DNA from 4 places in the Serratia sp. NCCP-200 genome. Region 1 is predicted to be linked to each of the others. Evidence: predicted binding sites of a transcription regulator. Region 1 holds the regulator's gene; each other region holds the start of a gene.
What was found. The regulator CRP, encoded in region 1, controls carbon source genes, mostly activating them, when cyclic AMP is high. The targets are predictions, from matches to a motif close to ATGTGANNNNNNTCACAT.

Region 1 (7,822 bases):
AGCACCCCGGCACTTTCTCCTGATAGGAGGAGAAATCTTCGCTGCCAAACATCGCGGTAGTCAATTCCCGCAACGCCTGTGGCCCCACGGCTTCGGCCACCACCTCGCGCGCAATGGCGCAGGCATCAGGGTGGTTATTGCCGATGGTATAGCCACGCGTCCAGTCAACCTTATAGCTGGCACCGTGCGCCTGGCTGATCCCAGCGACGGTTTGCTCAACCAACAGCGGCACCCGATCACGGACTTCCTGATTATGAGTGCGTAGCGTTCCTGCCAACCGGGCGCTGTCTGGAATGACGTTATAGCTGTCACCTGCCTGGAAGGTTGCCACCGTCAACACCGGGGCATTTAACGGATCAAGCTTACGTGCCACGATCTGCTGCAAAGCGCTAACGATCTCCGCACCAATCGGCACCGGATCGATACACAGATGCGGCATCGAGCCATGCCCACCCTTACCCTGCAACACAATGTCGAAGTTATCGCTGGAGCCACTGAACACACCCTGCTTCATCCCCACCTCACCGGTCGGGAAGTTGGGCATGACATGCAGGCCGAAGATCATCTTCACGCCATCCAGAACCCCCAGATCTACCAGTTGTTGGGCTCCGCCCGGTGGCACTTCTTCGGCATGCTGGAAGATAAAACGCACCGAGCCTTGCAGCTGCGCCTGCAACTGGCACAGCACGCTGGCCGCGCCCAGCAACATCGCGCTGTGAGCATCATGGCCGCAGGCATGCATCACCCCTGGCCGGGTCGAGCAGAAAGGCTCGTCGCTTTCCTCCTGGATCGGCAAGGCATCAATATCGGCGCGCAATGCATAGCATGGCCCCGGCGCTGCGCCCTGCAATTCGGCAACCACGCTATTCGGCGTAGGACGGGTGATCTTCAACGGACCAAGGCTAGCCAGTTGTCCGGCTATGTAATCTGCCGTCTGCGCCTCTTGAAAAGACAACTCAGGATTCGCATGCATATGACGCCGCCACTGCAATACCTGTTGTTCCACGCCGTCAATCAGTTGTTCAATATTCATGTTCAGACTCCTTAATTCAGTGCCGGTTGGCGTGCTTTGCCCGCCAATGGCAGGATCACCAGCCCGGAAACCACCATAGCCAGTGCCAAAAAGATAAACGTCGTCATGTAGTTGTGGCTGATGGTGATCAGATACCCCATGGCAATAGGGGCCACAAAGCCACCCAAGGTGCCGCCGGTGTTAATCAGCCCCATCGCTGCCCCCATCACTTCCGTAGGCAAGCGCTTCATAGGCAAGGTAAACACCGTGACGAACGAGGCCATCAGGAAGATATAACCCAGGAACAAGAACAGGCTGGCCGTCAGAGCCGATTCGCTGGTAAACACCAGCCAGATGCACAAGGCGCTGAGCAGGGAACTGAAGAAGATCACCCACGGCTCATGCCCTTGCAGGTAGCGCCCGACCAGCCAGCCGGTGCCGAGTGAGGAGATCCAGATCCCCAGACCGCCGGCGGCCACCACCATGCTGGAGACGTCAAGCGGCATTCCGCGCTGCTGTACCAGGAATTTCGGCAGCCAGGCCATCAGGCCGTACGACGGGATGTTGATACAGAAAATCGCCACAAACAGCAGCAGCACGATTGGGTTTTTCAGTAGAGCCTTATAGTTGGCTGCCGCTGCCCCAGCTTTGGCGGGCGCCACCTGTGGCGGATTGGGCACCAGCCACAAGATGCAGGCGGCAATCACGAATGCCAACAGGCCAAGCGCAGAGAACGACCCACGCCAGCCGATGTGATCCAGGCAATAGACCGCGACCAGCGGCCCGACGGTCATCGCCAACCCGGCGGAAGACAGCAGAATGGACTGCGCGAAGGTGCGCTGTTCCAGTGGGAAATTCGCCACCACTGCCTTGGCGCAGGAACACGGGTAGCCGGAGTGGCCAATACCCGACAGGAAGCGGAACGTCACCAGCAGGCCCAGGCCGAACCCCAGAATGCCGAAGCACAGGGCAAATCCCCCCAGCAGCAGTAACGAACTGCACAGCACTTTCTTAAAGCCAAAGCGGTCATTGAGCCAGCCCGCCGGTATCTGGAACAGGGAATACGCCAGGAAAAACATCCCGGTAATGTAGCCCAGCTGTTCCGGCTGTAGATTGAACTCGCGTTCGATAGGTAACAGCGCAAAACCCATCACGGTTTTATCGATGTACACCACGACATAGCCCACAAACAGCAAAAAAATCATTAGCGAACGATTTTTCATCGCCGATATTCCTTTAAGTTATCACCCAGGCTGCCCACCAGCGTGACGGGCGTAGTTTAATAATGTGATCCAGGTCACTTTATAGTTTTAATAACAGTCACTTACAACAGCGTGCTGAAATTATCGCCTTTTGCCGAGCGGCATAAGATACAATTTTGTAAGGGGTGATGCTTTTTATTGATAGGGTGGGGAATGCGCTATTTACCGAAGTTACAACAGTTGAAAGTCTTCCAGCAGGTGATCCGCAGCGGCAGTATTCGTGGGGCGGCACGCGCGCTTGAGCAATCTCAACCGGCGGTGAGCCGCACCATCCGTGAACTGGAACAGATCCTGGAAACCCAGTTGATCAATCGCAGCAGTCAGGGAATGACGCTGACCGAAACCGGCCGCGCCTTCGCCCTGCGAATGCAGTTGATCCTGGAGGAATTGCAGCGCGCCGCCGACGAGATCCAGCAGTTGAATCAGCATTCGCAAGGTAACGTCGCCATTGGCTGCTCTTCGCTACTCGCCCTGACGGTATTACCGGAGCTGGTCGAAGCCTTCAAACAGCCGTTTCCACAGGCCAATCTCCTAATCCGCGAAGCGCAGCTTTCTACGCTACTGCCAGCATTGCGCGAAGGCCGCCTGGATTTTGCCGTGGGTACCGTCAGCCCGGAACTTCCGCTGGAGGATCTGGTGCGTGAACCGCTGTTCAACGCCTCTTTTTGCATTATCGCACGCCAGGGGCACCCACTGGCGCAGGCCACCTCGTTGGACGAACTGCGTGAGGCCAAGTGGTTATTACCGGAAACCGATATGGGTTATTACCAGCAGTTGCGTGCGGTATTAGGCACCTTCTATCAGCAATTGAGCCGTTCGCCCATTCGTTCGGACTCTGTGACCTGTGGCTTGAATATGGTGCTGGAGGCGGATTATCTGACTATCGTGGCGCGGGCGATGAGTGCACCGTTCTATTTGCAGCGTCGGCTGGTGGCATTGCCTATCGACACGTTGCCACAAGCGCAATATTGCGTGCTGTATTCACAGAAATCGCCGCTAACCGTGACGGCACGGCGATTTCTTGATTTATTGCGTGCCCACTGCCTGCGCTACCCTTGGTAGGATCAGGCCACTTCGCGGATTTCGAAGCTGTGGCTAATGCTGGCGGCTTTACCCAGCATCAAGGAGACGGAGCAGTATTTCTCGGCGGAAAGATCCACCGCGCGCTCGACAATCTTATCGGTCAGCCCTTTGCCGGTGACGATAAAATGCAGGTTGATATGGGTAAACAGACGCGGTGCTTCTTCACGACGCTCGGAGGTCAGTTTTACCTCACAGTCACGCACATCGTTACGCCCTTTTTGCAGGATCGACACCACATCGATGGCGCTACAGCCGCCGACGGACATCAACACCATTTCCATCGGGCTTGGCGCTTTATCGCCAGCATTGCCATCCATCAAAACCTGGTGACCAGACGCAGACTCACCCAGGAATGTCAGCCCTTCTACCCACTTAACTCTTGCCTGCATGTTACACACTCCGGTTAATTTCTTAAAAACAGGGTACGCTTTCGCATACATTCTGGCAACGTAACCTGACGCTAATCATGCTGAAGCGAGACAACACAAGACACCCGCCTCACTCTGTGCTACAAACAGAGCCGCAATAACTCTTTCCAGGTCACCGATTTCAGGGATATGTCCAAGGAAAGGCCCCTATATTGGTTTGTTAACAGAATGTAGCTTGCAGCTCTCCCTGCAAGTTAATATGCTAGAGCACAAGCGTATTTCTATAACACGCCTCAAAACCTGTTGATAGCCACAATTAAAACACCGGGCTATAAGCACGTTTTACAGGGAACTCTGACCCCTGTGATACAAGGCAGCGATAACAACAGAGGATAACAGCGAATGGTTCTCGGCAAACCGCAAACAGACCCGACTCTCGAATGGTTCCTGTCTCATTGCCATATCCACAAATATCCATCGAAGAGTACGCTTATTCACCAAGGTGAAAAGGCCGAAACGCTTTACTACATCGTCAAAGGCTCCGTCGCGGTGCTGATTAAAGATGAAGAAGGCAAAGAGATGATCCTGTCCTACCTTAACCAGGGGGATTTCATCGGCGAGCTAGGATTATTTGAAGAAGGCCAGGAGCGTAGCGCCTGGGTACGGGCCAAAACCGCCTGTGAAGTGGCTGAAATTTCCTACAAGAAATTCCGCCAACTGATCCAGGTTAACCCGGATATCCTGATGCGCCTGTCCGCACAGATGGCTAACCGCCTGCAAGTCACCTCAGAGAAAGTGGGTAACCTCGCCTTCCTTGACGTAACCGGCCGCATTGCACAGACCTTGCTGAACCTGGCAAAACAGCCTGATGCCATGACTCACCCAGACGGCATGCAGATCAAAATCACCCGCCAGGAAATTGGCCAAATCGTCGGTTGCTCACGTGAAACCGTCGGTCGTATTTTGAAAATGCTCGAAGATCAAAACCTGATCTCCGCGCACGGCAAAACCATTGTCGTGTACGGTACGCGTTAATCCCCAGAGAAACGGTGCAGCAATGCGCCGTTTCTTTACCTGCTGAATAGCCAACCATGTGGCGCCGCCTGATCTACCACCCGGAAGTCAACTACGCACTGCGGCAAACGCTGGTGTTGTGCCTGCCGGTGGCGTTTGGTTTACTGATTGGCAACCTGCAACTCGGCATGCTGTTCTCGTTGGTGCCCGCCTGCTGCAACATTGCCGGGCTGGATACGCCACACAAACGCTTTTTCAAACGCCTGGTCGTAGGCGGCTCCCTGTTCGCACTCAGCAGCCTTCTGCTGCAACAAGCCCTGCTGTGGGATCTGCCGTTACCCTTGCTGATGCTGGCAATGGCGCTGTTGCTCGGCGTCAGCGGTGAGATCAGCCCGCTGCACGCACGCCTGCTACCAGCCGCATTGGTCGCCGCCATCTTTTCCCTCAGCATGGTAGGCACCGTGCCAATCTGGCATGCCCCTTTGCTGTATATCGTCGGCACCGCCTGGTACGGGCTGTTTACCTGGGCCTGGTTCAAGCTGTGGAAAGAGCAGCCGATGCGCGAATCCCTAAGCCAGCTGTATATGCAGTTGGCCGACTATTTTGAAGCCAAATACTCATTACTGACGCAGCACACCGATCCTGAAACTGCCCTGCCGCCGCTGTTGCAACGCCAGCAGAAAGTGATGGACCTGATCAGTCTGCTATACCAACAGCTTAATTTCCTGCCCCATGCCAATAACCTAGAGCAAAAGCGCCTGCGGCGTACGTTTCAGGTGGCGCTCGATTTGCAAGAGCACATCACCGTCAGCCTGCATCTGCCGGAAGAAGTGCAAAAGCTGGTGGAGCAAAGCCAGGCCGAAGCGATTATCCGCCGCAACGCCCAAGTGATCGCCACGCGCCTGCGGGTGATGGCCGACGATATTCTCTATCATCGGCACTCTGCGCGTTTCAGCATGAAGAATGAGCTGGCAGCGCTGGAAAAAGTGGCCTCACAGCACGCCGATAACCCGGTTGGCCAGTTCTGCTATTACCACTTCAGCCGCATCGCGCGCCTGCTACGCACTCAGCACCCACTGTACCGCCGCAATCTGATGGCCAATCAGTCACGCCTGCCTTTCTGGCCTGCGGTGGTGAGCTATCTGTCGTTTAAATCCAACGCCCTGCGCAACGCCGCCAGGCTGGGGGTCATTCTGGCGGCCGGCAGCAGCCTGGGCATGCTGTTCAACCTGCCAAAACCCTATTGGATCTTGCTGACCATCATGCTGGTCAGCCAAAACGGCTATAACGCCACGCGGGTGAGGATCCAGCACCGTGCCCTCGGCACGTTGGCCGGGCTGGTGATTGCCGCTGGGCTGTTGCAACTACAGATGCCCGAAAGCGTGACGCTGAGTATCATGTTGGCCATCACCCTGGCGGCCTATCTGATCCTGCGAAAAAACTATGGGCTGGCGGTGATGGGCTTCACCGTGACCGCCGTCTACACCTTGCAGCTCCTGGCGCTGAACGGTACCCATTTCCTGGTCCCCCGCCTGATCGATACCCTTATCGGCTGCGTACTGGTGTTTGGCGGCACGATCTGGCTATGGCCGCAGTGGCAGAGTGGCCTGCTGCGGAAAAACGCCCATCAGGCTCTGGAGCACGATCAGACGGCACTGCGACTCTTGCTGGAAGAACAGGAACCCGACCCCAGCGAACTGGCCTACACGCGCATGCAGGTCAATCAGGCACATAACGCCCTGTTTACCTCGCTCAATCAGGCGATGCAGGAACCGGGGTTCGAATCGAATTATCTGGCTGATATGCGGCTGTGGATCACCCATAACCAGTTTATTGTTGAACACCTGAATGCGATGACCATTCTGGCGCGCGAGCACTATATGCTGACGCCAAAGCTGGCGCAGGAGTATCTGCAAACCTGTGAGATCGCCTTGCAGAGTTGTCAGCAGCGGTTGGAATATGACGGCCCGAGTACCAGCAACAGCATCATGCAGCCGCCAGATCTGCACCCGGACATGCCGGTTACCGAGATGGAACGCCATCTGCGGCGGATCCTTTCTCACCTGACCGTGATGCATACCATTTCGTCATTGGCATGGCGCCAGCGCCCACATCATGGGATCTGGCTGAAGCGCAAACTGCGGGAAAGCTGAGGTTAGCGGGACCGCAGCCCCGCAGACTTGATCAGCCGTTAATCACATCCTGTACGGCCAATTCGAACAGCGCCATGCCTTCGTCGATATCTTTCAGCTCAACCACCAACGAAGGGGCAAAACGGATCACATTTGGCCCGGCATTGAGGATCATCAAACCACGTGCAGCAGCGGCAGTGAGGAAATCACGCGCTTTACCGTGATAGCCCGCCTTCAGTTCCGCGCCAATCAACAGCCCCATGCCACGAATATCGCTGAACACATCGTATTTCTTACCGATCTCCTGCAAAGCCTGAACAAACAGCCCACGACGCTGCTCAATCCCGCTTAGCACCTCTGGCGTATTGATCACGTCCAACGCTGCCTCTGCCACTGCACAGGCCAGTGGGTTGCCGCCGTAGGTGGTGCCGTGGTTGCCAACCTGCATCACCGAGGCGATCTCTTGGGTGGTCAGCATCGCGCTCACCGGGAAACCGCCGCCCAGCGCTTTAGCGGTGGTGAGGATGTCTGGCGTAATGCCGTAATGCATATAGGTAAACAGCTTGCCGCTACGGCCCATACCGCTTTGCACTTCATCAAACACCAGCAGCGCCTGATGTTGGTCGCAAAGTTCACGTACGCCCTTGAGGAAGACAGGATCGGCTGCGGTAATTCCCCCTTCACCCTGAATAGGCTCCATCACTACCGCACAGGTGTGATCGTCCATCACCGCTTTCACCGCGGCCAGATCGTTGAAAGGTACATGCACGATATCGGCCGGTTTCGGCCCAAAGCCGTCGGAATATTTTGGCTGCCCGCCCACGGAAACGGTGAACAGCGTACGGCCATGGAAAGCGTTATTAAACGCGATAATCTTGGTTTTATACGGGCTATGACGGGTGATGGCGTAATGACGAGCGAGCTTGAACGCCGCTTCGTTAGCCTCCGCAC
Region 2 (7,822 bases), on a different contig from region 1:
ATCGCTTTGCGTGATGGCATCCACCATTGGGATCAGGCTGATCTTGCCTTCGCCCATTTGCTTGAACATCTCGCCACCAGAGGCCAGGCCCAGCTTCTTGGCAGCAGCGTCGGCCATCTCTGCATTAGCACGCCCTTCAAAACCGCCGAAGAACATTTCGCGCAGGTCGGTCAGTTCCGTGACCTTGGCGTCCGACTTGCCCATTTCCTTGAGGATCACCTGCATCGTTTCACGCTGGCGGCCAGCGTCGCTGGTGTAGAAGCTATCGAAAGGGATCCCCTTCAACCCGGCACCCAGATAGCGCGCGGTTTCGATCCCGGCCGGTGTCAGCGGTGAGTCAGCCCAGCCCTGCACGCGATCGTAGGTATTGAGCAGCGTTTTACCGTGGCGAGCAAAATAGATATCGACGCTGTCGCTTTGCGCGGCAGTTACGTTGAAGGCCGCAGCAGAGGAAACGGCGAGTACGGAGGCCAGTAGCCAGGTTTTAATTTTCATTAATTTTTCCTTAGTGAACAAAATAACGCCTATAGGTTAATTTTTTTAATCATCGGCAGATCATTTGCCAAAATAAGGGCGAAAAAAAACCCAAACCCATGACATTGGTTCGTCAACGGGTTTGGGTTTTGCCTGTTTATTCACAGTAACAATCCACTTATTGGGAAAATAACACTGTTAAAAAAATAAGGGAATTTAAAAACGCTGGTTAAGGATAAATTCGTGATCGAATTCTCACTGTGACGCGGAATAATTAAAATATGAGGTTATTGGCAAGGCACCGGTTCATGCCATCCACTGGGTAAACCATTTGATACCAAAGGCGCCTGGCGCCAGGATGCCGAAGGCCCAGACCATTGCCGAGGCCACATTAGCAATCTGGAACGCGGTTTGCGGCATGGCACAGATCCCCCCCACCAGCGGTACCACGGCTCGCAACGGCCCGAAGAAACGCCCAAAGAAGATGCCCAGCACGCCCCAGCGCTCAAAAAACGCATGGCCACGCACCAACAGCTGTGGATTGCGTGACAGCGGCCACATATGGGCGACGCGCCCCTGATAGTGATAGCCGACCCAATAAGAGAGCCAGTCACCAAAGAAGGCACCGGCGGCAGCGGCAGCCCAGATCGGCCAGAAGGCAATGCCGCTCTCGCCAATCAACGCCCCCAACCCCAGCAGAATAACCGTGGCAGGCAACAACAACGAGAGGAATGCCAGCGACTCGCCAAACGCCAGAAAGAAGACGATCGGCATCGCCCAGGCTTCATGCTGGCGCACTGTTTCGCTAACCCAGTTAATCACGTCATTGAGGTTCATAACCTGCTCCTTTTGAGAACGGATCCGGCCTCAAGGATACGCAGTACCCTACCTCACTGGCTAAACTCCGGTTAAACATGGCGCCGTTATTCCAGATAGAGCGCCTGCAACGTCTCGAGCTGGCTTTGCCCCAGCCCATATTCGGCCTCCAACCAACGGTTGGTGGAGCCATATTGCTCATGAATGCAACCCAACGCAGTCGCCAGGAACTCTTCACGTGCGCTGAGCACATAGGCAAACTGCGCCACCGAGGCGTCGTTCAGGCGGCTGGAGATCTGATCCAGCATGTGTTCACGGTAGCTCGCCAGCGTGGTTTCCGTCAGCAGATAATCTTCCATTACCGTAGCCTCATCCGCGCCCAGCGCCAGCAGTACCATCGCCGAACCAACTCCGGTACGGTCTTTGCCTACCGCACAGTGCTGCACAATCGCACCGCCTTCAGGCTGAGCCAGCAGCTGCGCCAGTTGGCTATAGGCGGCGTTATTGAACGGCAGGCGGCGGTACAGCTCCAGCATAAAGGCCCGGGCATCAAACTTGGCCAGCGTTTCGTCGGTGAGTTTTTCAAGGTTGGCATTCACTTCGCTGCTGAGCGGGTTGGCCGGCACGTGGTAATAGTCGGCTCCCGACCATAGCACGTCAGGTTTAGCCTGCACTTCGTCGAAGTCGCGGTAATCCAGCACCGAACGCATTGGCATCTGAGCCAGGTAGCTACAGTCGTTTTCACTCAAGCGATCCAGAGCGCCGGAACGAAACAGCAGCCCGCGTTTGATACGGCGGCCATCGGCCACGCTGTTGCCGCCTAAATCGCGGAAGTTGATGCCGCCGTCTAACGGCGCAAGTGAAGGATGGAGCAGGATCTGAGCGGTCATAAGACGTCCTTACATTGATTGTCTCGAGATATGCCGCCACATCAGCCAGCAATCGGCAAACACAGACAACAGAAGGCCAGCAGCATGACGCAGAGGGGGATAACCGTAACAGAAGGAGAAACGGGCCGTCAAACGGCCCGCTTTTAACGGGGATTACAGCAGACGGCGAGCAGCCTCAACGACGATTTGCACCGCCTGGCTTTCAGTCTTCTTCATGGTTTCCGCATTCGGGATCTCTTGCTGGGTGCGGTTAACGATCACACCGGCAACCATCCCTGCACGCAGGCCCTGGCTGGCGCACATGGTCAGCAGGGTGGCGGATTCCATTTCATAGTTCATCACGCCCATCGACTGCCACTCTTCCATCGAGCCTTTAAAGCGGCTGACCACACGGCCGGAATAGGTGTCGTAACGTTCCTGACCTGGGTAGAAGGTATCGGAAGAGGCGGTTACGCCGATATGCGTGGTAGCACCGCTGGCCTTGGCGGCTTCAACCAGCGCAGTGGTACAGGCAAAGTCCGCCACTGCCGGGAATTCCATTGGGGCAAAGTGCAAGCTGGCACCGTCGAGGCGCACAGCAGCGGTTGTCACCAGCACGTCGCCCACGTTGATATTGGCCTGAATGGCACCGGTCGTGCCGATACGCAGGAAGGTACGGATACCCAGCTGTGCCAACTCTTCAACGGCGATCGAGGTAGACGGGCCACCGATACCGGTTGAGCACACGATCACTGCCTTGCCATCCAGTTCTGCACGCCAAGAAGTAAATTCGCGGTGGGAAGCCAGGTGAACCGGGTTTTCCATCAGCTTGGCAATTTTCTCAACACGCTGCGGATCGCCAGGGACGATGGCCAATGTAGCGCCTTGCAGATCGTTTTTAGTGAGACCGAGGTGGAAAACGTCAGACTGAGACATGGGGGACTCCTCATGGATACGGTTTTTGGGAGGAACAAACAGAGATTCTACTGACAATCGCTGTTAAATTTCGTGATGATCATCACTTTGAATAAAGAAACAGAAATTCATCTACATTATTTTTGTGATTTAAATCACATAAAAAACCCTGACACGCTTAATCTCCACTCAGTTTATACCAAGTTGCTGTCTGAGCAGCCAATGCTATCCTGCGCGAAAATTCGCCATGCGATGCTAATAAGCGCTAATCTGCCTATAGTTAACTGCCGCGCTTTTTCTCTAACGCATGGAGCCTGCAATCAATGAAAACAGAACAACAAATGACGTTAAAACAGGCCAAAGGGGGATTTACCCCTGCCGTCGCACCGTTGGCCACCTCAACCATTCTGACCGATGTGCAGGATATACACGTGGGGGAAACCACCATCCCTTCGCAGGGGGACGATCTGCCAGCCTATATCGCCAAACCGGCCCATCATCAAGGGCCGTTCCCCATTGTGCTGGTCGTGCAGGAAATCTTTGGCGTGCATGAGCACATTCAGGATCTGTGCCGCCGCCTGGCCAAGCAGGGTTATCTGGCTATCGCTCCAGAACTCTATTTCCGCCAAGGCGATGCCAGAGAGTACAGCGAAATCAGCGAGCTGATGCAAAAGCTGGTCAGCAAGGTGCCTGACAGCCAGGTATTGGCCGATCTGGATCACGCTGCGCATTGGGCAACGCGCCACGGCGGCGATGCCGGCAAGTTGGCGATCACCGGTTTCTGCTGGGGCGGTCGCATCACCTGGCTGTATGCCGCGCATAATCCGCAGCTGAAAGCGGCAGTGGCCTGGTACGGTAAGCTAGTGGGGGAGAAAACCTTGAATTCGCCGAAGCATCCGGTTGATATCGCCACCGATCTTTCGGCGCCGGTACTTGGGCTATACGGTGGCCAGGATGGCAGCATTCCGCAGGAAACGGTGGAAACCATGCGCCAGGCGATCCGTGCAGCCAATGCCGATGCGGAAATCGTGGTGTATCCAGAAGCGGGTCACGCTTTCCACGCCGATTACCGGCCAAGCTATAACGCGGAGGCTTCCGCCGACGGTTGGCAGCGCATGTTGGCCTGGTTCAGCCAGCATGGCGTGGCAGGTGTGAAGTAATCGTCAGGGGCAGTGTGTCACCAATCTCCCCTCACCCCAACCCTCTCCCAATGTACAAACTGAGGATGTCATGGGCTTTTGTGTAGGGAGAGGGAGCCAGTTCGGTGCTGCGTTCAGGTACAAGAGTTAATCTATGGCAGGGTTGATGTCGAGGACGAATACCCTAATCAAATAGAGGCACTTTCGGTCCCCTCTCCCTGTGGGAGAGGGTTAGGGTGAGGGGCGTCTTATCTTAGCTCAGTGACAAAGTGCCGAACGCCCCGTGCCAATCGTGCTCGAACTTCTCAACCGCCGCCTGCACCGCCGGGGCGCTGATAAACTGCTCTGCGACATCGACCGGTAAGGTAATAGCTTCACAACCTGCCAACAGGCACTCCAGTGCCTGACGTGGAGTCTTGAAGCTGGCGGCCAGCACCTTGGCCTGCGGGGCGTGCAGTTCTAACAAGTGCTGTAACTCCTGCACGGTAGCAATGCCATTGCCACCCTGGGCATCCACGCGGTTGACGTAAGGTGCCACATACTTCGCCCCTGCCAAGGCAGAAAGCAGCCCCTGTGCTGCCCCATACACTGCCGTCCCCAGCGTTGGAACAGCCAAGCCTTGCAGGATTTTGATCGCGGCCAGCCCTTCACTCGTCACCGGTACTTTCACCACCACGCCAGGAACGCGCTGGTGAAGCATGACCGCCTCTTCAACCATCTGCTCGGCCGTGGTCGCCATCACCTGGGCAAACAGCTTCCCTTCACCACCGATGATATCGCGTAAAGCAGGCAGCACTTCCCATAGCGACGTGCGTGACGCTGCCACAATGCTCGGGTTAGTTGTCACCCCTTGCAACGGCAACACACGTGCCAGACGTTTCACCGCATTGATGTCGGCAGTATCCAGATAGAGTTCCATAGTTGCTCCTCAAGGCTAAAAATGAAGGGCGCCGCAGCGCCCAAAAATGGATTACAGTTCAAGCTCTTGTTTCAGCAACGCTTCTACCTGTTGGGCAGACACTGCGTTTACCAGTGCGTCACGGAAACCTTCATGCATGATGCGCCGCGCCAGCTTGGAGAAAATCCGCATATGCTGGTCGCCGGCGGCATGTTTATTAAGGGTCAGCATGATCACGAACTGCGCCTCTTCATCGCCCCAAACAACCGGCTGCGCCAGCTTGGCCACGCTGATGGTGGACTGTTCAATATGTTCAGATTTGGTATGCGGAATGGCAAAGCCAAAGCCCAGGCCGGTGGAGAATACCGCCTCACGCGCCCACAAATCGGCGGCAAGGTTACGTGGGTAACGGCAACGCCCGGCCAGCAGCAGGTTATCCGCCATCCCTTTGATCACCTCTTCTTTGCTGCGCCAATCTGCCCCCAGGGCAATGCATTCCGGCGTGATCAGCGGCGCATCACTTTGCTCCATACGGAACTGGGCCAGCAGGTGTTCCACTTCCAGCGAAGTACGGCAGGCCATGGCCCGGTTGAGCAGCAAACGGCATTCGCGGCTGTCCAGCTTGGCCAGGCGGGTTTTGGTGGCGGCAATGGAAGGCGCGCTCATGCTGATCTCATCCAGCCCCATACCCACCAGCAGTGGCAACACCGAACCTTTCGCCCCCAGCTCGCCACACAGGCCGATCCATTTGCCATGTCGGTGCACTTCACGCACCGCATGATCCAACCCACGCAGGAACGCCGGGTTCAGGCTGTTGTAGTGCTTGATGACCTTGGCATTATCACGATCCACCGCCAGCAGGTACTGCGTCAGATCGTTGCTGCCGATACTGAAGAAGTCGATCTCCTCACAACACTGGTCGATGATAAACAGCACCGAAGGTACTTCCAGCATGATGCCGAGCGGGATTTTTTCGTCGAACGGGATCTGCCCGGCACGCAGCGATTGCTTCACTTCGGCCAGTTGATCCTTCACCCACAGGATCTCTTCCATTGAGGAGATCATCGGGATCATGATCTTCAGCGGACCGTGTGCCGAAGCACGCAGGATCGAGCGTAGCTGGGTGCGGAACAGCGGCAGGAATTCCTGATAGATACGCACCGCCCGGTAACCGAGGAACGGGTTGTTTTCGGCCGGGATGTTCAGATAATCCACCGGCTTGTCGCCGCCGATATCCATGGTACGCACGATGATCGTCTTGCCTGCTGCGGCTTCCACTGCCTGGCAGTAAATGTTGTATAGCTCATCTTCAGAAGGCGCTGTCAGGCGATCCATATACAGCATTTCGGTACGGAACAGGCCTACTGCCTCTGCACCGTTGCTGAAGGCCGCCTCCGCTTCTACCGCATGGGCGATATTGGCGGCAACTTCCATCCGCACACCGTCGGCCGTACGCCCCGGTTGATCAAGATAGGCGCTTTGCTGGCTGCGGATCTGCTCGCTCAACCACTGCTCCTGCTGATAATAGCGACGAACCGGTTCGCTGAGATCGCAGGCCACCAGCCCAAGATCGCCGTCGATCTGCACCGATTGATTCAAATATGGCAGCATTGCGGCGGCATCAACGCCAACCAGGGTTGGAATGTTAAAGGAGCGCGCCAGGATCACCGTATGCGAGGTGCTACCACCGCTGCCCAGCAACAGGCCTTTCAAATAACGCTTGTCCAGCTCCAGGAATTGGCTAGGGGTCAGCTCATCGGTGATGCAGATGCTGTCAACGCTCAGCGCCTGCTGCGCCGGGAAGCTCTGCTCGCCATAAATTTGCTGTAACAGCTGGAAGCTGACATCACGAATATCCAGTTCGCGCTCGCGCAGATAGGCACTGGCAGACTGTGCCAGTTGCTGGCTGAAGTGGGCTGCAGTGGCCACAATGGCAGCGGCACAACTTTCCCCTGCCAGCACGCCATCAAGCAGGTGCTGGCGGAATGCGCCGTCACGTAGCAAGGAGCGATGCGCTTCCAGCACCGCCGTAGTGGTGCCGTTACCGCCCATCAGTTGCAGATCCAGCGCCTTGCCAAAGCGCGTCAACCCTTCGGCCAACTGCTGCTGCTCCTGTTCAACAGATTGCGTAGGCGGCAACGTCAGGGCGTTTAAATCCACCCGCGCCAGATGCACCAGTTTCCCATTGGCGGTGCCTTGGTTGACGGAGCGAGCGCGTACCAACGTTGGGTTCAGGTTAGCCAGAGACTGCGGGATAGGCTCCTGCTCCGCCTGGTCATTCACCTGTGGCAGCGCTTCGTCGCAGTGCGGGAATTCATGTTGGATAAACTGGCTCAGGCGCTCAAACGCCGCCTGTTCATCTTCCCCTTCGATGGTGATGCGGCATTCATCACCCAGCAAAGTATCGGTCCCGATCAGTGACAGCACGCTTTTGCCGTCGCCACGCAGGCCGCTACGCGAGTTGTGCCATTCAAAGCGGGAACGGAAACCGTTGCACAGGGTTTCGATATGGCTGGCTGGGCGGGCATGTACCCCGTTGGGCAGCGCGCAGGTAAACGTCACTATTTTCGCCATCACTCTTTCCTCATACCAAAAGCAGCGGTGAACAACACCGGTTTGCCACAAGGATAAAAGCGCAGCGCGGCCCAGAGCTATCGGATAAAAATGTCAAACACTGGACAAATGTATCCTGACGGCATAAATGCGATGCC
Region 3 (7,822 bases), on a different contig from region 1:
TTTCTCATTCGCTTCAACGTATTAAGTTTGCCAGCTCATGCTGTTAACTGTGCAACATGAGCTGGCTTTATCTTCAACTTCCTCTGTAGGTAGAGTATCCATACTGGCTTAACAGCAGGGGGATGTGCAGTTTTTCATTGGTCTTGGTGACGGTGAACATCACCGGGATCTCCGGGAAGAACGACGTTTGCTGCTGTTGGTGGAAATAGTCACCGGTTTTGAAGGTCACTTTGTAAATTCCCGGCAGCATATCCTGGTCCTGTGGATATAGAGATTTGATACGCCCGTCTTCGTCCGTTTTACCGCTAGCCAGCGTGACCCAGCTGTTTTGCTGTTCTTTTTCAAGCGTGACGGTGACATTCGGCGAGGGGATCCCTGTCTGCTGGTTCAGAATATGGACGCTCAGCGTGCCAGCAGGGGCACTGAATGCGGCAGGAGCCATTGCCAGAGAGGTTAGCAGAATAAGACCGGTAGCTTTTTTCATCATGATTTCCTGTAGGGGTTAAACAAACAGGAAAAAGGTAGCATCCCGGTGAAAAATAAATATTCAACCTTTTGTGATAATTAACGCAAGCACAACGTCAAAGAGTAATGACCTCAAGAGACATCACCTGTTGTTGCCACAGTTCAATCTGTTGTTTGCGGGTGGGGGTGAGTTTACCTGTCATGACCAGCAGCCATTTTCGTTCAGGAAATAGCTCTGGAGCCAGACTGGCAGGCGGAACGGGAAGGACATCAATGTGCTGTCCTTGACCAGTACGCTTGAGGGCTTCCAGCCAGATTTCACACGGGTCTGACAGGTACCAGCCGGTGATCAGATAGTTATCCCCTGCCGCTTTTTTGTCCCTTTCGAGGCAAAATGAGGTATAGGAAATGATAATGCCATCCAGGATCTCGCGCAGGGTCATCATCGCCGGAATATTGGCAGAGAATTTACCGCGCAGCGGGCGCAGTAATTCCGTGACCAACTCCGGGCGAGGATATTCGCGGCCAGAAACGTAAATCTGCTGGCGCAGCGATTCAATTTTTCCCTCTTTGAGCAACTGCAGCATTTTTTCTTGCAGAGTAAGCCAGTTGTTTGTCGGACCTTCTGCCGGGCGCGCGAGCAGGGGTTTTACCTGGCTGATGGTAACCCCTTTTTTTACCCAGTCGAGAATTTTGAGCGCCTGCTGGACATCATCATCGCTGTACTGGCGATGTCCACCATCGGTGCGCATCGGTTTAAGCAGGCCGTAACGACGCTGCCAGGCGCGCAATGTGGTTGCGTTTATTCCGCAAAGCCGGGCAAATTCGCCGATAGAGTAAGCCATGAGAGACATCCGATAACAAAGAACACGTTCAATATACTACGCATAATGCCGGCTTGAATGAAGTGTCGGGCGTTTGCACGACACTTTACTCCCAACCGTGCCTCAAACCTCAACTTCACCAATTCTTTCCAACGCATCCACAATCAGATCCCAAAAGGCGGTTTCATCAAGCTTCACTGCCACCTGAGTATGGCAATCCGCCGGGGCCGGGAAGCGGAAGTCCGCGACCGTCATCCCCAGCGTCAGGGTACCGGTCAGCTCAATATCGATGGGCACCTTACGCACCGTCATCACGTTGGGGTTGATCACATAGGCGACCGCGCAGGGATCGTGTACCGGTGGCGAAGTGAAACCCTGCGCCTGCTTATACATATGGCCGAAGAACTCGAGCAGTTCGACGACAAATTTCGCAGGGCCGGTGCCAATAGCGGCGATGCGCGCGCTAACTTCTGGCGTGGCCAGCGCCTGATGCGTCAGATCCAGCCCAACCATGGTTAACGGCCAGGGTTCGTTGAACACGATATGCGCGGCTTCCGGATCGATTTTGATATTGAATTCAGCCACTGCGCTCCAGTTACCTACGTGGTAACCGCCGCCCATCAGCACCACTTCCTTCACGCGTGTGGCAATGCGGGGCTCTTTGCGCACCGCCATGGCGATGTTGGTCAGGCCTGCGGTGGGCACCAGCGTTACGGTGCCTGGTGGGTGTGCCATGATGGTATCAATGATCAGGTCGACGGCATGGATATCGGCCAATTGCAGAGTGGGTTCCGGTAAAACGGGACCATCGAGTCCCGATTCGCCGTGGATGTCGGGGGCGACTTCAATTTGCCGTACCAGCGGCCGCGAGCAGCCAGCGGCAAAGGGCACGCCGGTGATGTTGGCAATGCGCGCCACGGCCAGCGCATTCCGCGTGACCTTCTCCAGCGTCTGGTTACCGACGACGGTGGTGACGGCCAGCAGTTCAATATCTGGGTTGCCCCATGCCAGCAGCATCGCGATCGCATCGTCATGCCCAGGATCGCAGTCCAGTATGATTTTCTTCATGATTTTTCCTGATGCAGGGGCATTTTTTCGAGCATAACCTAGAGGTGGGCAGAGGGGTATGACCAGCGGGCCGTTTTGTTAACGTCATCAAAGGATTGAATAAATCTGCCCCGGAAGGGGCAGATTGCTGGCTTAGTCTTCCAGCTTCAGCACCGGCTCTCTCTTCAGCACTACGCGCAGCACAAAGTAATACACGATGCCGATCGCCAGCCAGCTAAGGCCGAGGATTTTGGCTTCGATATCCATCTCGTACAGTACAAAGGCGATGATCGACAGGCCGATCAGTGGGAACAGCAGGTGTTTTACCCAGGCCTTGGACTTCTGGCGGATGATGTAGTGGTTAATCACCGACAGGTGCAGGATCAAAAAGCCCATCAGCGCCCCGAAGTTGACTAACCGGCTCAGGTTGTCGATGCTGCCGTTGAAGTACAGCCCGGAACCGAGGGAGATCACCGCGACCAGCAGGGTGCTGACGTAAGGGGTTTTAAAGCGTGGATGTACCTTGGCCAGGATCTTCGGCAATTGGCGGTCTCGCCCCATGGCGAACAGAATGCGGGAGATGGCGGCCTGCGCGACTAACGCATTGGCAATCCCCCAGGAGAGCGCCGTCGCCCAGATGGTCGCCTGCTTTAACCAGGAACCGCCCGCCAGATTGGCGGTATCGTAGAACGCGGTATCCAGGTTAGTGAAGTTTTGGCCCGCAGCCAGATCGGCGGCAATCCAGGTTTGCAGAATAAACAGCGACCCTACCAACAGCAGTGCATACAACGAGGCTTTCCCCACGGCATCGGCCCCGCCTTTACTCTCTTCGGACAGCGTCGAAATACCGTCAAAGCCCAGGAATGACAGCACCGCGATAGATACCGCACCCATCACCAGCGGCAGGCTGAATTTCTCGGCGTTGTAGAGCGGGTTCAGCGTCAGGCCACCGGAACCTTCGCCGGAATACAGTGCCGTCAGGCCCATTACCACAAAGATGGTCAGGATCACGATCTCCGCCACCAGGATGTAGCGGTTGGCCTTGGCGGTGAACTGGATCCCCACCAGGTTGATCGCACTGTTGATCACGATAAAGGTCACGATCCACACCCAGGCGGGTACTTCTGGCAGGATCGGGCCGAGCGCCGCCGCGCTGACGATATACAGCAACGACGGCACCAGGATGTAATCGAGCAGGATCAGCCAACCGGCAAAGAAGCCGACGGTTTCATGGATGCCGCGCTGGGCATAGGCATAGACCGAGCCGGAAACCGGGAAAGCACGGGACATTGACCAGTAGCTCATGGCGGTGAAGAACATCGCCACCATGCCGATCAGATAGGCCAGCGCCACCATGCCCTGTGCGCCTTCCCACACGTAGCCAAACACGCCAAACGGCGCGATCGGCACCATAAAGATCATGCCGTAAATCACCAGATCTTTCAGGGTGAGGGTACGGTGCAGTTCCTGCTTATAACCAAATTGTTCTACAGACATGGCGCTATCCCTAATCCAACTGGAGGTTTAACTGCTCGGCAACGCTGCGTGGCAGCGCGAAACGGCAGGTTTTCAGCGGATCGACCACCTGACAGATTTGCAGATCGCCAGTGATGCTCAGCAGATTGATGGCGTCGGCCAGCGAGACCTGGCTATAGTCCGCCACGAAGTGTGCCATATTGCGGGTTGCCAATTCGGCCGCTTCGTCCAGCGTTTTGGCGGATGCCAGGGTATAGAGCGTATCAATGGTGCTCATCATCGGGGTGGGCAGCGCGCGGTTTTTGACTACGCTCAGGTTCACCACCACTTCGCCGGGAATTTCCAGCCCGCATACCGAGACTTCACCATCGCCCATTGCGGCATGCAGATCGCCGAGCGCAAACAGCGCACCGGGAACGTTAACCGGCAGCCACAGCGTGCAGCCTTCGGTGATGATTTTGCAGTCCATGTTGCCGCCGTGGGCATCTGGAGTGCCGCAGGGGATCGGATCTTCGGCTGGGGCGACGCCAATTACGCCGATCATTGGTTTTAACGGCCAACGCACGCCGCCAGGCAGCAGGGCGAAGCCGTCTTCCAGCGGCACGGTGCGGATCTGTGGCTGTTGCAGCTCATCGCCAATGACGCCCAGGCCTGGAGCGGTGACCATGACTGCCTGATGGCTGGTTGGGGTAATACGTTTAATCTCTACCCGTAACACATCGCCGGGGTTCGCATCCTGCACGTAAACCGGCCCGGTAGCCGGGTTGATGCGGCTCCAGTCCAGTTCGGTGAAGGCGGCCTGTTCAGAGGCGATTTGATCTTCGAAGCAGTCACAGGTTTCAAAACAAACGTCGCTGCCGCTGGCAACGGTGGCCACAGGGGCGTTATCGCGCGACATGGCATATACCACGTGCGTACGTGAGATCTTTTCCATGGTGATTCCTATAATGAATAATGAAGCCTGGTTTTTATTATTTATGGCGATAATGATAATTGGGCGCACCTGCGCCAATTCATCAATAAATCACACCCGCAGGGGCGTAAGCAAGCATGCGAAAGGGGTAGCAGAATGGGCATTTTGGTTGGATTGGCAGGATATGCTTCAAACAATTATCGCGGTGGTTTATTACCCGCAACTATGGCGGAAATTTCCGCATAACCGATCGGTTAAGCCGAATGAATACAGCAGAGTTCTCAGTAGAGAATGGGAATCAAATGAAGGTAAATACTTTCGATAATTAGCATTAATAAAATGATTAACCGTTTTTATAGCAGTAAACGCTATATATCAGCTAGAGCAAACTTATTACCCTGGAGTGAACTCCAGGGATAAAGGGGAGCCTCAGCGATAGCCCTGATACACTTCCGCCACGCGTTTAAAGTATTCCGTCAGATAATTAATACACACCTGCACCTTGAGCGGCAGCTTGTCCTTCTCGGTGTACAGTGCGTAAACCGGGCGGGGTTCTGAATGGTAGCGCTTGAACAGGATCTCAATCTCGCCGCGTTTGATCTCTTCGATGACCCACATCAGTGGCGCATAGGCAATCCCGGCCCCGGCCTTGAGCCAACGGATCATGGTTTGTGAATCGTTGGTCACGAAGCGCCCCTGCGGGGAAATACGCGTACTGATGCCTTCGGGAGCCATCAATTCAAACTCACTGTCGGGCCGTACGCTGTATTCCAACCAGGAAAAATTCACCATATCCGCCGGTTTTTGCGGTGTCCCGTGTTGAGTCAGGTAGCTTTTAGCGGCGCAGACCACCATCGGCATCGAGCCCAGACGTTTGGAAAACAGGCTGGAATCCTGCAGTTCGCCGGTGCGGATCACTACGTCCAGGCCGTCGGCAATCAGATCCGGGGCCGGAATGCCGGTGACCAGATTAACCGTCAAACCAGGATACTCTTGCAGCATATCGGCGGTCATGGTCGCCAGGACGTTTTGCGCCATAGTGGACGAACTGCCGATGCGCAGCGTGCCAATGGGCGTATTGTTCAGCGCATAAAGCTGCTCATGAACCTCGGCGGCTTCCTGCAACATGCGGCGGCAGCCCTGATAGTAGATTTTACCGGCTTCGGTCAGGCCGATACTGCGCGTGCTGCGGTTAAGCAGCTTCACCTGTAGATCATTTTCCAGTTTGGACACTGTCTGGCTGATGGATGAAACGCTCATGTCGAGCTGGCGTGCTGCCGCGGTAAATGACCCACATTCAACGACTTTGGCAAACACGGACATCCGTTTTAGTCTTTCCATTGTTCACTCTGGCTTAAAAGTGATTTAGATCACAGATTATAGATGAGTTGATAGTAAGCAGGCTAATATAACGCGTCGGGTGTAAAGATCTTCTGAACGCTTGAGCGTGGTCAGCTATGTCGCGGTTTACTGCCGTGGCCGCACGATCCCTCCGGTTATCCATACATTCCCTCTCGCGGAAGCCTGCTGTTAGCTTAACCTTTTTTCAGGTTTATGGCCTGGTCAACTACCAGATCATAACGTTTGGCGTCCGTGCGCTAGAATGTAAATGGAATGTGAAATCAGCAGGGAAAACCCCCGGTGTAGTAAACAATTAAGGATAAAGTGATGAGTTTGCTTCCGGTTATGGTCATTTTTGGACTGTCGTTCCCACCGGTATTTTTTGAGCTGTTAGCGTCGTTGGCCCTGTTCTTCGTCATACGCCGCCTGTTGCAGCCGACCGGGATTTACGATTTTGTCTGGCATCCGGCGTTGTTCAATACCGCGCTGTATTGCTGTTTGTTTTATCTGATTTCGTGTCTTTTCGTTTGAGGCTGCTGTGAAAACTTTGTCATTAAAAATACTCCGCATCGCCATCACCTTGCTGCTGGTTCTGTTGGCGGCCATTGCCGTGTTCAAGGCGTGGGCGTTTTACACCGAATCGCCTTGGACGCGTGATGCCAAATTCACCGCCGACGTGGTGGCGATTGCCCCGGACGTCAGCGGTTTGCTGACCGACGTGCCGATCACCGACAACCAGTTGGTGAAACAGGGCCAGATCCTGATGGTGATCGACCAGCCACGTTACCAACAGGCACTGGCCGAAGCCAACGCCGATGTGGCCTATTATCAGACGCTGGCGGCCGAGAAGAAGCGTGAAGCGGGCCGCCGTGTGCGCTTGGGGATCCAGGCGATGTCACAAGAAGAGATCGACCAATCCAATAACGTGCTGCAAACCGTGCAGCATCAGTTGGCCAAGGCGATCGCCGTGCGCGATCTGGCGCAGTTGGATCTGGAACGAACCACGGTGCGTGCGCCAGCAGACGGTTGGGTCACCAACCTGAACGTCCACGCAGGGGAATTTATCACCCGTGGTTCTACAGCGGTGGCGCTGGTGAAGAAAAACAGTTTCTATGTCATCGCCTATCTGGAAGAAACCAAGCTTGAAGGGTTGAGCAAAGGCGATCGTGCCGAGATCACCCCGCTGGGCAGCAACCGCATTATGCACGGCACCGTCGATAGCCTGGCCGCGGCGGTGAATAACAGCAGCAGCACCCCAAACAGCAAGGGGCTGGCGTCGATCGACAGCAATCTGGAGTGGGTGCGTCTGGCACAGCGCGTGCCGGTGAAAATCATCCTCGATGAGAAAGATCAGCAACACTCTTACCCGGCGGGTACCACCGCGACCGTGGTCATAACCGGCAAGAACGATCGCAGCATCGACAGCGGCTCGCCGTTTATCCGGCTGATGCATCGGTTGCGTGAGTTCGGCTAATGAACAGCCCAACCTTTCTGCGGCTGCGGTTTGCCTGCAAGCTCAGCTTTGCGATCGTCTTCGCCCTGTTTGTCGGTTTTCACCTCAATCTGGAAACCCCGCGCTGGTCGGTGCTGACTGCGGCCATTGTGGCTGCCGGCCCGGCCTTTGCCGCCGGGGGCGAACCTTTCTCTGGCGCGATCCGCTATCGTGGCTGGCTGCGTATTATCGGCACCTTTATCGGCTGCTTTGTCGGCTTGCTGATTATCGTTACCTGTGCCCGTGCGCCGGTGGTGATGCTGA
Region 4 (7,822 bases), on a different contig from region 1:
AAATATGACGGCATCATTCTTTCTCAGGGCCGCGCGCCCTATTCCACCGATCTGGTCAAGCGCATCGCTGCGGCAGGTATCGCGGTGTCGGCCTTTGATACCGACGTTAGCGGCGAGATCCCCGGCGTCACCGTTTCCCAACAGGATGATGCCTCGCTGGCCAATGAATCCTTCGGCCAGTTGATCAAAGACTTCGACGGTAAGGCCAACATTATCAAGCTGTGGGTTGCAGGCTTCCCGCCGATGGAGCGCCGCCAGGTCGCTTACCAGCAATTGCTCAAGCAAAATCCAGGCATTCATGAGTTGGAATCGATCGGGGCGGTTTCCTCTGACGTCCAGGGCGATACCGCCAATAAAGTCGGTGCGGTGCTGGCCAAATACCCGAAAGGTAAAATTGATGCCATCTGGGGCACCTGGGATGCCTTCAGCCAGGGAGCCTATAAGGCGCTGCAAGAAAATGGCCGTACCGAGATCAAGCTCTACAGCATCGATATCTCCAACCAGGATCTGCAATTGATGCGCGAAGCCGGTAGCCCGTGGAAGGTCAGCGTCGCGGTAGATACCAAGCTGATCGGAGCCGTCAACCTGCGACTGATTGCCAACAAGCTGGCGGGTGAGCCAACGCCTGCCACCTATCAGTTTAAAGCCGCGGCCATCCCACAGGCCTTGCTGGTCAGCCAGACCGGTCCAATCAACGTAGCCTCGCTAGGTAAAATTATTCCAGGCTGGGGCAGCAGTGAAGATTTCATCCAACCCTGGTTTGCCACCCTGCAGGCCAAATCCGGCAAATAATGCTGTTTTACCGAGGGGCTACAGACGTAGCCTCTTTTTTTTAAACAATTTTTCCGTTCGCCCCTTCTCAGCACCTCAAAATAAGCTACTGTAGTTGCACTGACGTAATAACTGTATGCATCAACAGGTTTGGTTATGAAGGGATTCCCCCCACTGATTAAGATATTGCTGGCAAGTTCGCTGGTGCTGACCATAGGCCGTGGCGTCACGCTGCCCTTTATCACCATTTACCTGACCGAGCATTTCCACCTGCTGCCGAAAAGCGTGGGGATTATCTTGGGCGTCAGCCTGACTATCGGCATCATCAGCAGCTTTTATGGCGGCTATCTGGTCGATCGCTTTAATAAAAATCCACTGATCCTGCTCGCCATCCTGCTATTTTCACTGAGCTTTTTTGCTATCCCATGGGTCTCGCACCCCGCTGGCGTTATCCTGGTGCTGGCCATCTTACATACCGCCTATGCGGTGCTCAGCATCGCCATCAAGGCCTGCTTTGCCAGTTGGTTGCCGGTAAACCAGCGTATCAAGGCCTTCTCGATCAACTATACGCTGGTGAACGTTGGCTGGGCCGTCGGCTCATCATTGGGCGTGATGGTAGCCGGTTACAGCCCACTGCTGCCGTTCTACCTGTCCGGCGGGTTGGCGTTACTGACTGTGATAACCCTGAGCTTCCGCCTGCGAAGCTATCCATCGCCACCGATAGAAGACACCGGCAACACTCCACCGTCGGTTCTCAACTTCCGCCAGACGTTGAATGTGCTGCGCGGCGATCGGCGGCTGATTTATTTCACTCTTGGCAGCACGTTAGGCGCGGTGGTGTTTGGCCAATTTACCGGCTATCTGTCGCAGTATCTGATCCTCGTTAGCGATGCCGAATTTGCTTACAAAGTGATTGGCGTGGTGATGATCGTCAACGCCTGCATCGTGATCGCCCTGCAGTATCTGCTGAGCCGCGGTATGCGCCAGGACAACATGCTGCGCTGGCTGATGCTGGGCACGCTATTCTTCGTCCTGGGGCTGCTCGGCTTTATGCTGGCAGGCCTTTCGATATGGCTATGGGTGCTGGCCATGGCGATTTTCACCCTGGGGGAAATCATCGTCATTCCGGTTGAATATATGTTTATCGACTTTATCGCCCCGCCGCACCTGAAAGGCAGCTATTACGGCGTACAGAGCCTAAGCAATCTGGGGGGAGCCATCAACCCGGTGATGTGCGGTTTCCTGCTGAGCTATGCGCCACCGCCGGTAATGTTCCTGGTGTTGATCGCCGCCGCGTTGTTCAGCCTGCTGTTCTTCTTCCTCGGCCATCGGTTGGCGGAACAGCAAAAGCCGCTTGCCAGCCTGAGCAGCGCTGAATAGCCTGGCCCGCTACACTTAAGGCGGGCCACAATCTTGCCAAAATGGCATGATAGGCATAGCGAGAATTCATGATGCGTTTTGTGGCGTAGCTCACAGTTTAATTGTATGATGAATGCGTCAACATCAACGAGAATGCACTATGGGCAACCTATTTAACCTGTGTTGGAAATATGTCAGGGCGATCGTGCTGATCTACCTCAGCCTGTTCGCCGGTAACGCCATTGCGGCGCTGCTGCCGATCGCCATCCCCGGCAGCATTATCGGGATGTTGATCCTGTTTGCCCTGCTTTCCTCTCAAATTCTACCAGCCAAATGGGTCAAGCCTGGCTGCCATCTGTTTATCCGCTACATGGTGCTGCTGTTCGTGCCAATCGGCGTCGGCATCATGAAGTATTACGACCAGATAGTTGACGATCTGGCTCCGCTGATCGTGTCTTGCCTGATCAGTACGCTGCTGGTGTTTGTGGTGGTTGGCTATACTTCACATTACTTCCATCGCGAGCGTCCCATCCTCGGTAAAGCAAACAATGCGGAGGATGAACAATGATGCAAAATATCTGGTGGTCCTTGCCGCTGACCCTGGTGGTATTTTACGCGGCACGCAAGCTGGCGCAAAAGCTCAACATGCCGTTGCTGAACCCATTATTGGTCTCGATGGCGGTGATTATCCCGCTGCTGTTGCTGACCGGCATTCCTTATGAACGCTATTTTCAAGGCAGCAAAATCCTCAACGATCTGTTGCAACCGGCGGTGGTCGCCCTTGCCTTTCCGCTATACGAGCAGATCCATCAGATCCGCGCGCGTTGGAAATCCATCATCACCGTCTGCTTTATTGGCAGCATGACCGCGATGATCAGCGGCGGTGCCATTGCCCTGCTGATGGGGGCCAAACCTGAAATTGCCGCCTCGATCTTGCCAAAGTCGGTGACGACCCCAATAGCCATGGCGGTAGCCGAGTCGATTGGCGGCATCCCGGCCATCAGCGCGGTGTGCGTGATTTTTGTCGGTATTCTGGGGGCGGTTTTCGGCCATTCTCTGCTTAGTCTGTTGCGGATCAACACCAATTCATCGCGCGGTTTGGCAATGGGGACCGCCTCACATGCGTTGGGTACGGCACGCTGCGTAGAAATGGATTACCAACAGGGCGCATTCAGTTCGCTGGCTCTGGTTATCTGCGGGATTATCACTTCGCTGACCGCGCCGTTCGTGTTCCCGATACTGCTGCGGCTGTTTGGTTAACGGCTAAAAACCTGCGAGATGTCTCGCATTTATAAGTTTCATTGCAGTTGTTTCATTAAAAAATAGATATTAATCACACTTTATTGTGGGCCGGTTGCCTAGAATGTTAACCCGTTAACTTGTAGAGAGACTTCTTATGCACTCGCGCTTTCAAACTGCCTACGGCGAATTGCCAACGGCCTTGCAATCCGCCCTGCTGCCCTATTTAGATGCGCCTGATTTCGCAGCCATGTTCAAGGCCGAGCAGATTGCGGCGATCAAGCAACAGTGCGGGTTGGATGACGATGCTCTGGCCTTTGCTCTGCTGCCATTGGCGGCGGCCTGCTCGTTAACGCCGATTTCGCATTTCCACGTTGGGGCGGTGGCGCGTGGCGTCAGCGGCAACTGGTATTTTGGTGGCAACATGGAATTCCGTGGTGCGCCTATGCAACAAACCGTGCACGCGGAACAGTGCGCTGTCACGCATGCCTGGCTGCGTGGCGAAGCCAAACTGGTCGCGGTTACCGTCAACTATTCGCCTTGCGGCCACTGCCGCCAGTTTATGAATGAGCTAAACAGCGGCACCGAGTTGGAGATCCACTTGCCTGCACGGGCAACCGCCACGCTGGGTGATTACCTGCCTTACTCCTTCGGCCCGAAAGATCTGCAAATCAGCGAGTTGCTGATGGATCCGGTCGATCACGGTTTCCAACTGACACTGGATGATGAACTGGCGAAAGCGGCCCTGGATGCCGCCAACCGCAGCCATGCCCCTTACAGCACCGCCCATAGCGGCGTAGCGCTGGAAGCCGAAGACGGCAAGGTTTACGCTGGCCGCTATGCAGAAAACGCCGCGTTCAACCCTAGCCTGCCGCCATTGCAGGCCGCACTGATCCTGATGAATGTCTCCGGTGGTGATTGCCAGAAAGTACGCCGTGCCGTATTGGCCGAATCGGAAGGCGCAATCCTGACCCAGTGGGATGCCACCCGCGCCACCCTGGCGGCCTTGGGCTGCGAAAACGTCCAACGCGTGACCTTCTGATCCCTCAGGCGGAGCCACCGTGCTCCGCCGCAATCCGGCTAAAAAACCAGCAACAAGCGACAATTCCTCATTATTTACTAACAAATGCTGTACATATTTTGCCGATATCTTAGGATCGGCAGAAATAAAGCTCACCCTAGGCAAAGAGTAGAAACTGATGGAACTGGAATACGAAAGCAAACGCCCTCTCTACATCCCCTACGCTGGCCCCATTCTGTTGGAATTCCCGTTGCTGAACAAAGGCAGCGCCTTTTCCGAAGAAGAACGCAGTAACTTCAACCTGCACGGCCTGCTGCCGGAAGCGATAGAAACCATCGAAGAACAGGTGGAACGCGCTTACCGTCAGTATCAGGATTTCAAGAACGATAACGACAAGCACATCTACCTGCGCAATATCCAGGACACCAACGAAACGCTGTTCTATCGCCTGCTGGATTCGCACCTGAGCGAGATGATGCCCATCATCTATACGCCAACCGTGGGCGAAGCCTGTGAGCATTTCTCTGACATCTATCGCCGCGCACGTGGACTGTTTATCTCCTACCCGAACCGCGATCGCATCGACGATATGCTGCAAAACGCCACCAAGCAGAACGTTAAGGTGATTGTGGTCACCGACGGGGAACGCATCCTTGGCCTGGGCGACCAGGGCATCGGGGGCATGGGTATTCCTATCGGTAAGCTCTCTCTGTACACCGCCTGTGGCGGCATCAGCCCGGCCTATACCTTGCCGGTTGTGCTGGACGTGGGCACCAACAACCCGCAACGCCTGAACGATCCGCTCTATATGGGATGGCGTCATCCACGTATTTCGGGTGACGAATATCACGCCTTTGTGGAAGAGTTCATCCAGGCGGTGAAACGCCGTTGGCCGAACGTGCTGTTGCAGTTTGAAGATTTTGCCCAAAATAACGCCACGCCGCTGCTTAATCGCTATCGTGATGAGCTGTGCTGCTTTAACGACGATATTCAAGGCACCGCCGCAGTGACGCTGGGCAGCCTGATCGCCGCCAGCCGTGCCGCTGGCAGCCAACTGCGCGATCAAACCGTCGCCTTCCTGGGGGCAGGTTCCGCAGGCTGTGGGATTGCCGAACAGATCATCGCCCAGATGAAATCTGAAGGGTTGAGCGAAGAAGAAGCCCGCTCTCGCGTGTTTATGGTTGACCGTTTTGGCCTGCTGACGGATAAGCTGCCGAACCTGCTCGATTTCCAGAGCAAGCTGGTGCAGAAAAGTGCCAATCTGGATCAATGGCAGGTGGAGAGCGATGCGATCTCCCTGCTGGAAGTGGTGCGCAACGCCAAGCCGACCGTGCTGATCGGCGTCTCTGGCCAGCCGGGGCTGTTTACCGAAGAGCTGATCCGTGAGATGCACAAGCATTGCCCGCGTCCGATCGTGATGCCGCTGTCCAACCCAACTTCTCGCGTGGAAGCCCGGCCAGAAGATATCATCAACTGGACCGACGGTGCTGCACTGGTCGCCACTGGTAGCCCGTTCTCACCGGTAACCTATAAAGACCAGCTGTTCCCGATTGCCCAGTGCAACAACTCCTATATCTTCCCGGGGATTGGCCTTGGCGTATTGGCTGCAGGGGCAAAACGGGTCACCGATGCCATGCTGATGGCCGCCAGCCGTGCCCTGGCCGACTGTTCTCCGCTGGCTACCGACGGCCACGGCGCACTGCTGCCGAATATCGATGATATTCAGGGCGTATCTAAATGCATCGCGATGGAAGTGGGCAAAGCCGCTCAGTTGCAGGGTGTAGCAGTGGTGACGTCGGAAGAGGCGTTGTCTAAAGCCATCGAGCATAACTTCTGGCGTCCGCAGTATCGTATCTACAAGCGTACCTCGTTCTAAGTTCCTCACCGGGCCTGTTAGTCAGGCCCGGTTATCACGCCAAGACCAGATTTTGCTGAAAAATGCAGCGTAACACCTGCGGTAAACGGCTCATTGCTTGCGTCTGCCGGGCAGGTAAAGTAGCCTTGAGTCTTACTTTAGCCCTCGTTCGCGCAAGGCATCAACATGTGGAAACGCCTGATAATTAGCCTGTTCATCATCATTTCGGTGCTGATGCTGTCGGCTATAGCGCTCGATCGCTGGATAAGCTGGAAAACCGCGCCTTACATTTACGAAGAAATGCAAACGCTACCACACCGCCAGGTGGGGGTGGTGCTTGGCACCTCCAAATATTACCGTACCGGAGTGCTTAACCAATATTACCGCTACCGTATTCAAGGGGCGATCAACGCCTATAACAGCGGCAAGGTGAAGTACCTGCTGCTGAGCGGTGATAATGCCCAGCAAAGCTACAACGAACCGATGACCATGCGCCGCGATCTGCTGGCCGCTGGCGTTGCGCCTAGCGATATCGTGCTCGACTATGCCGGTTTCCGTACCCTCGACTCCATCGTCCGTACGCGCAAGGTATTTGATACCAACGACTTCATCATCATCACCCAGCGTTTCCACTGCGAGCGCGCCCTATTTATCGCCCTGCATATGGGTATCCAGGCGCAATGCTATGCGGTACCTTCGCCAAAAAATATGATGACGGTGCGTGTGCGTGAGATCTTTGCCCGCCTGGGTGCCCTGACCGATCTGTATATCCTCAAGCGTGAGCCCCGCTTCCTTGGCCCATTAATCCCGATATCTGCGATGCACAAGGTGCCGGAAGATGCACCGGGTTATCCGGCGGTGTCGCCGGAGCAGTTGGTAGAGCTGGAGCACAAGCTGGCGGCAGAAAAGATTAAGGCTCAGCAGCAAAAGAAGAGCTGAGTTTCACCTCACGCTTAAGCGATTGCCCCTCACCCTAGCCCTCTCCCACAGGGAGAGGGGACCGTACGTGCCACAGATTAACTCCTGCGTCTGACCACCGCTCCGGACTAGCCCCCTCTCCCCGAAACAAGTGTTCATAAGGTACGCCGTATGTACATTGGGAGAGGGTTGGGGTGAGGGCTTGTGCAGTCCCCCTAGGATGTGAGCTCAGCGAGAGAAGCAAAACGGCCAGCAGATGCTGGCCGTTATCGTAAAGCGCAAAACAGACTTATTTTTTCTTGGCGTACTTCAGGGAGTCCAGCGCTACCGCGAAGATGATAATGCTACCCTTGATGATGTACTGCCAGTAAGGGTTCACGCCGATATAGGTCAGGCCGTAGTTGATGACGGTAAAGATGATCACCCCGGTCACCACACCCAGCACCGTACCTACCCCACCGGCGAACGACACACCGCCGACCACACAGGCCGCGATTGCATCCAGTTCATACATAAAGCCGAGGTTGTTAGTGGCGCTACCGATACGGCCCGCTTCCAGTAAACCGCCAAAGGCGTAGAACACCCCGGACAGCGCATAAATCATGATCAGGTTCAGCGGGACGTTGACGCCAGAGACTTTCGCCGCTTCCGGGTTACCA

Region 2: a site for CRP is predicted at 3,218-3,235, ahead of udp (uridine phosphorylase). Genes of this name have one in related genera too.
Region 3: a site for CRP is predicted at 6,084-6,101, ahead of aaeR (HTH-type transcriptional activator AaeR). Genes of this name have one in related genera too.
Region 4: a site for CRP is predicted at 3,452-3,469, ahead of cdd (cytidine deaminase). Genes of this name have one in related genera too.

The regions. Positions count from the first base shown of each region.
Region 1 is NZ_BAAKUJ010000007.1:172,198-180,019, reverse strand. Features, by position in the region: gene AC6HVW_RS21045 (amidohydrolase) at 1-1,039, opposite strand, end outside; gene AC6HVW_RS21040 (MFS transporter) at 1,045-2,235, opposite strand; gene AC6HVW_RS21035 (LysR substrate-binding domain-containing protein) at 2,428-3,336, shown strand; gene AC6HVW_RS21030 (OsmC family protein) at 3,339-3,746, opposite strand; gene crp (cAMP-activated global transcriptional regulator CRP) at 4,128-4,760, shown strand; gene AC6HVW_RS21020 (YccS/YhfK family putative transporter) at 4,817-6,892, shown strand; gene argD (bifunctional acetylornithine/succinyldiaminopimelate transaminase) at 6,924-7,822, opposite strand, start outside.
Region 2 is NZ_BAAKUJ010000006.1:320,013-327,834, reverse strand. Features, by position in the region: gene AC6HVW_RS20175 (histidine phosphatase family protein) at 1-489, opposite strand, end outside; gene AC6HVW_RS20170 (DedA family protein) at 781-1,311, opposite strand; gene AC6HVW_RS20165 (tyrosine-protein phosphatase) at 1,398-2,180, opposite strand; gene udp (uridine phosphorylase) at 2,334-3,095, opposite strand; gene AC6HVW_RS20155 (dienelactone hydrolase family protein) at 3,398-4,234, shown strand; gene fsa (fructose-6-phosphate aldolase) at 4,467-5,132, opposite strand; gene ptsP (phosphoenolpyruvate--protein phosphotransferase) at 5,184-7,685, opposite strand.
Region 3 is NZ_BAAKUJ010000004.1:340,384-348,205, reverse strand. Features, by position in the region: gene uraH (hydroxyisourate hydrolase) at 74-484, opposite strand; gene AC6HVW_RS16055 (MerR family transcriptional regulator) at 582-1,310, opposite strand; gene uriH (uridine-preferring nucleoside hydrolase UriH) at 1,413-2,357, opposite strand; gene AC6HVW_RS16045 (APC family permease) at 2,490-3,833, opposite strand; gene AC6HVW_RS16040 (acetamidase/formamidase family protein) at 3,844-4,746, opposite strand; gene AC6HVW_RS16035 (hypothetical protein) at 4,760-5,050, shown strand; gene aaeR (HTH-type transcriptional activator AaeR) at 5,155-6,066, opposite strand; gene aaeX (p-hydroxybenzoic acid efflux pump operon protein AaeX) at 6,394-6,597, shown strand; gene aaeA (p-hydroxybenzoic acid efflux pump subunit AaeA) at 6,605-7,540, shown strand; gene aaeB (p-hydroxybenzoic acid efflux pump subunit AaeB) at 7,540-7,822, shown strand, end outside.
Region 4 is NZ_BAAKUJ010000002.1:746,916-754,737, reverse strand. Features, by position in the region: gene AC6HVW_RS08850 (sugar ABC transporter substrate-binding protein) at 1-792, shown strand, start outside; gene AC6HVW_RS08845 (MFS transporter) at 928-2,151, shown strand; gene AC6HVW_RS08840 (CidA/LrgA family protein) at 2,291-2,698, shown strand; gene AC6HVW_RS08835 (CidB/LrgB family autolysis modulator) at 2,695-3,390, shown strand; gene cdd (cytidine deaminase) at 3,527-4,411, shown strand; gene AC6HVW_RS08825 (NAD-dependent malic enzyme) at 4,569-6,266, shown strand; gene sanA (outer membrane permeability protein SanA) at 6,432-7,184, shown strand; gene mglC (galactose/methyl galactoside ABC transporter permease MglC) at 7,453-7,822, opposite strand, start outside.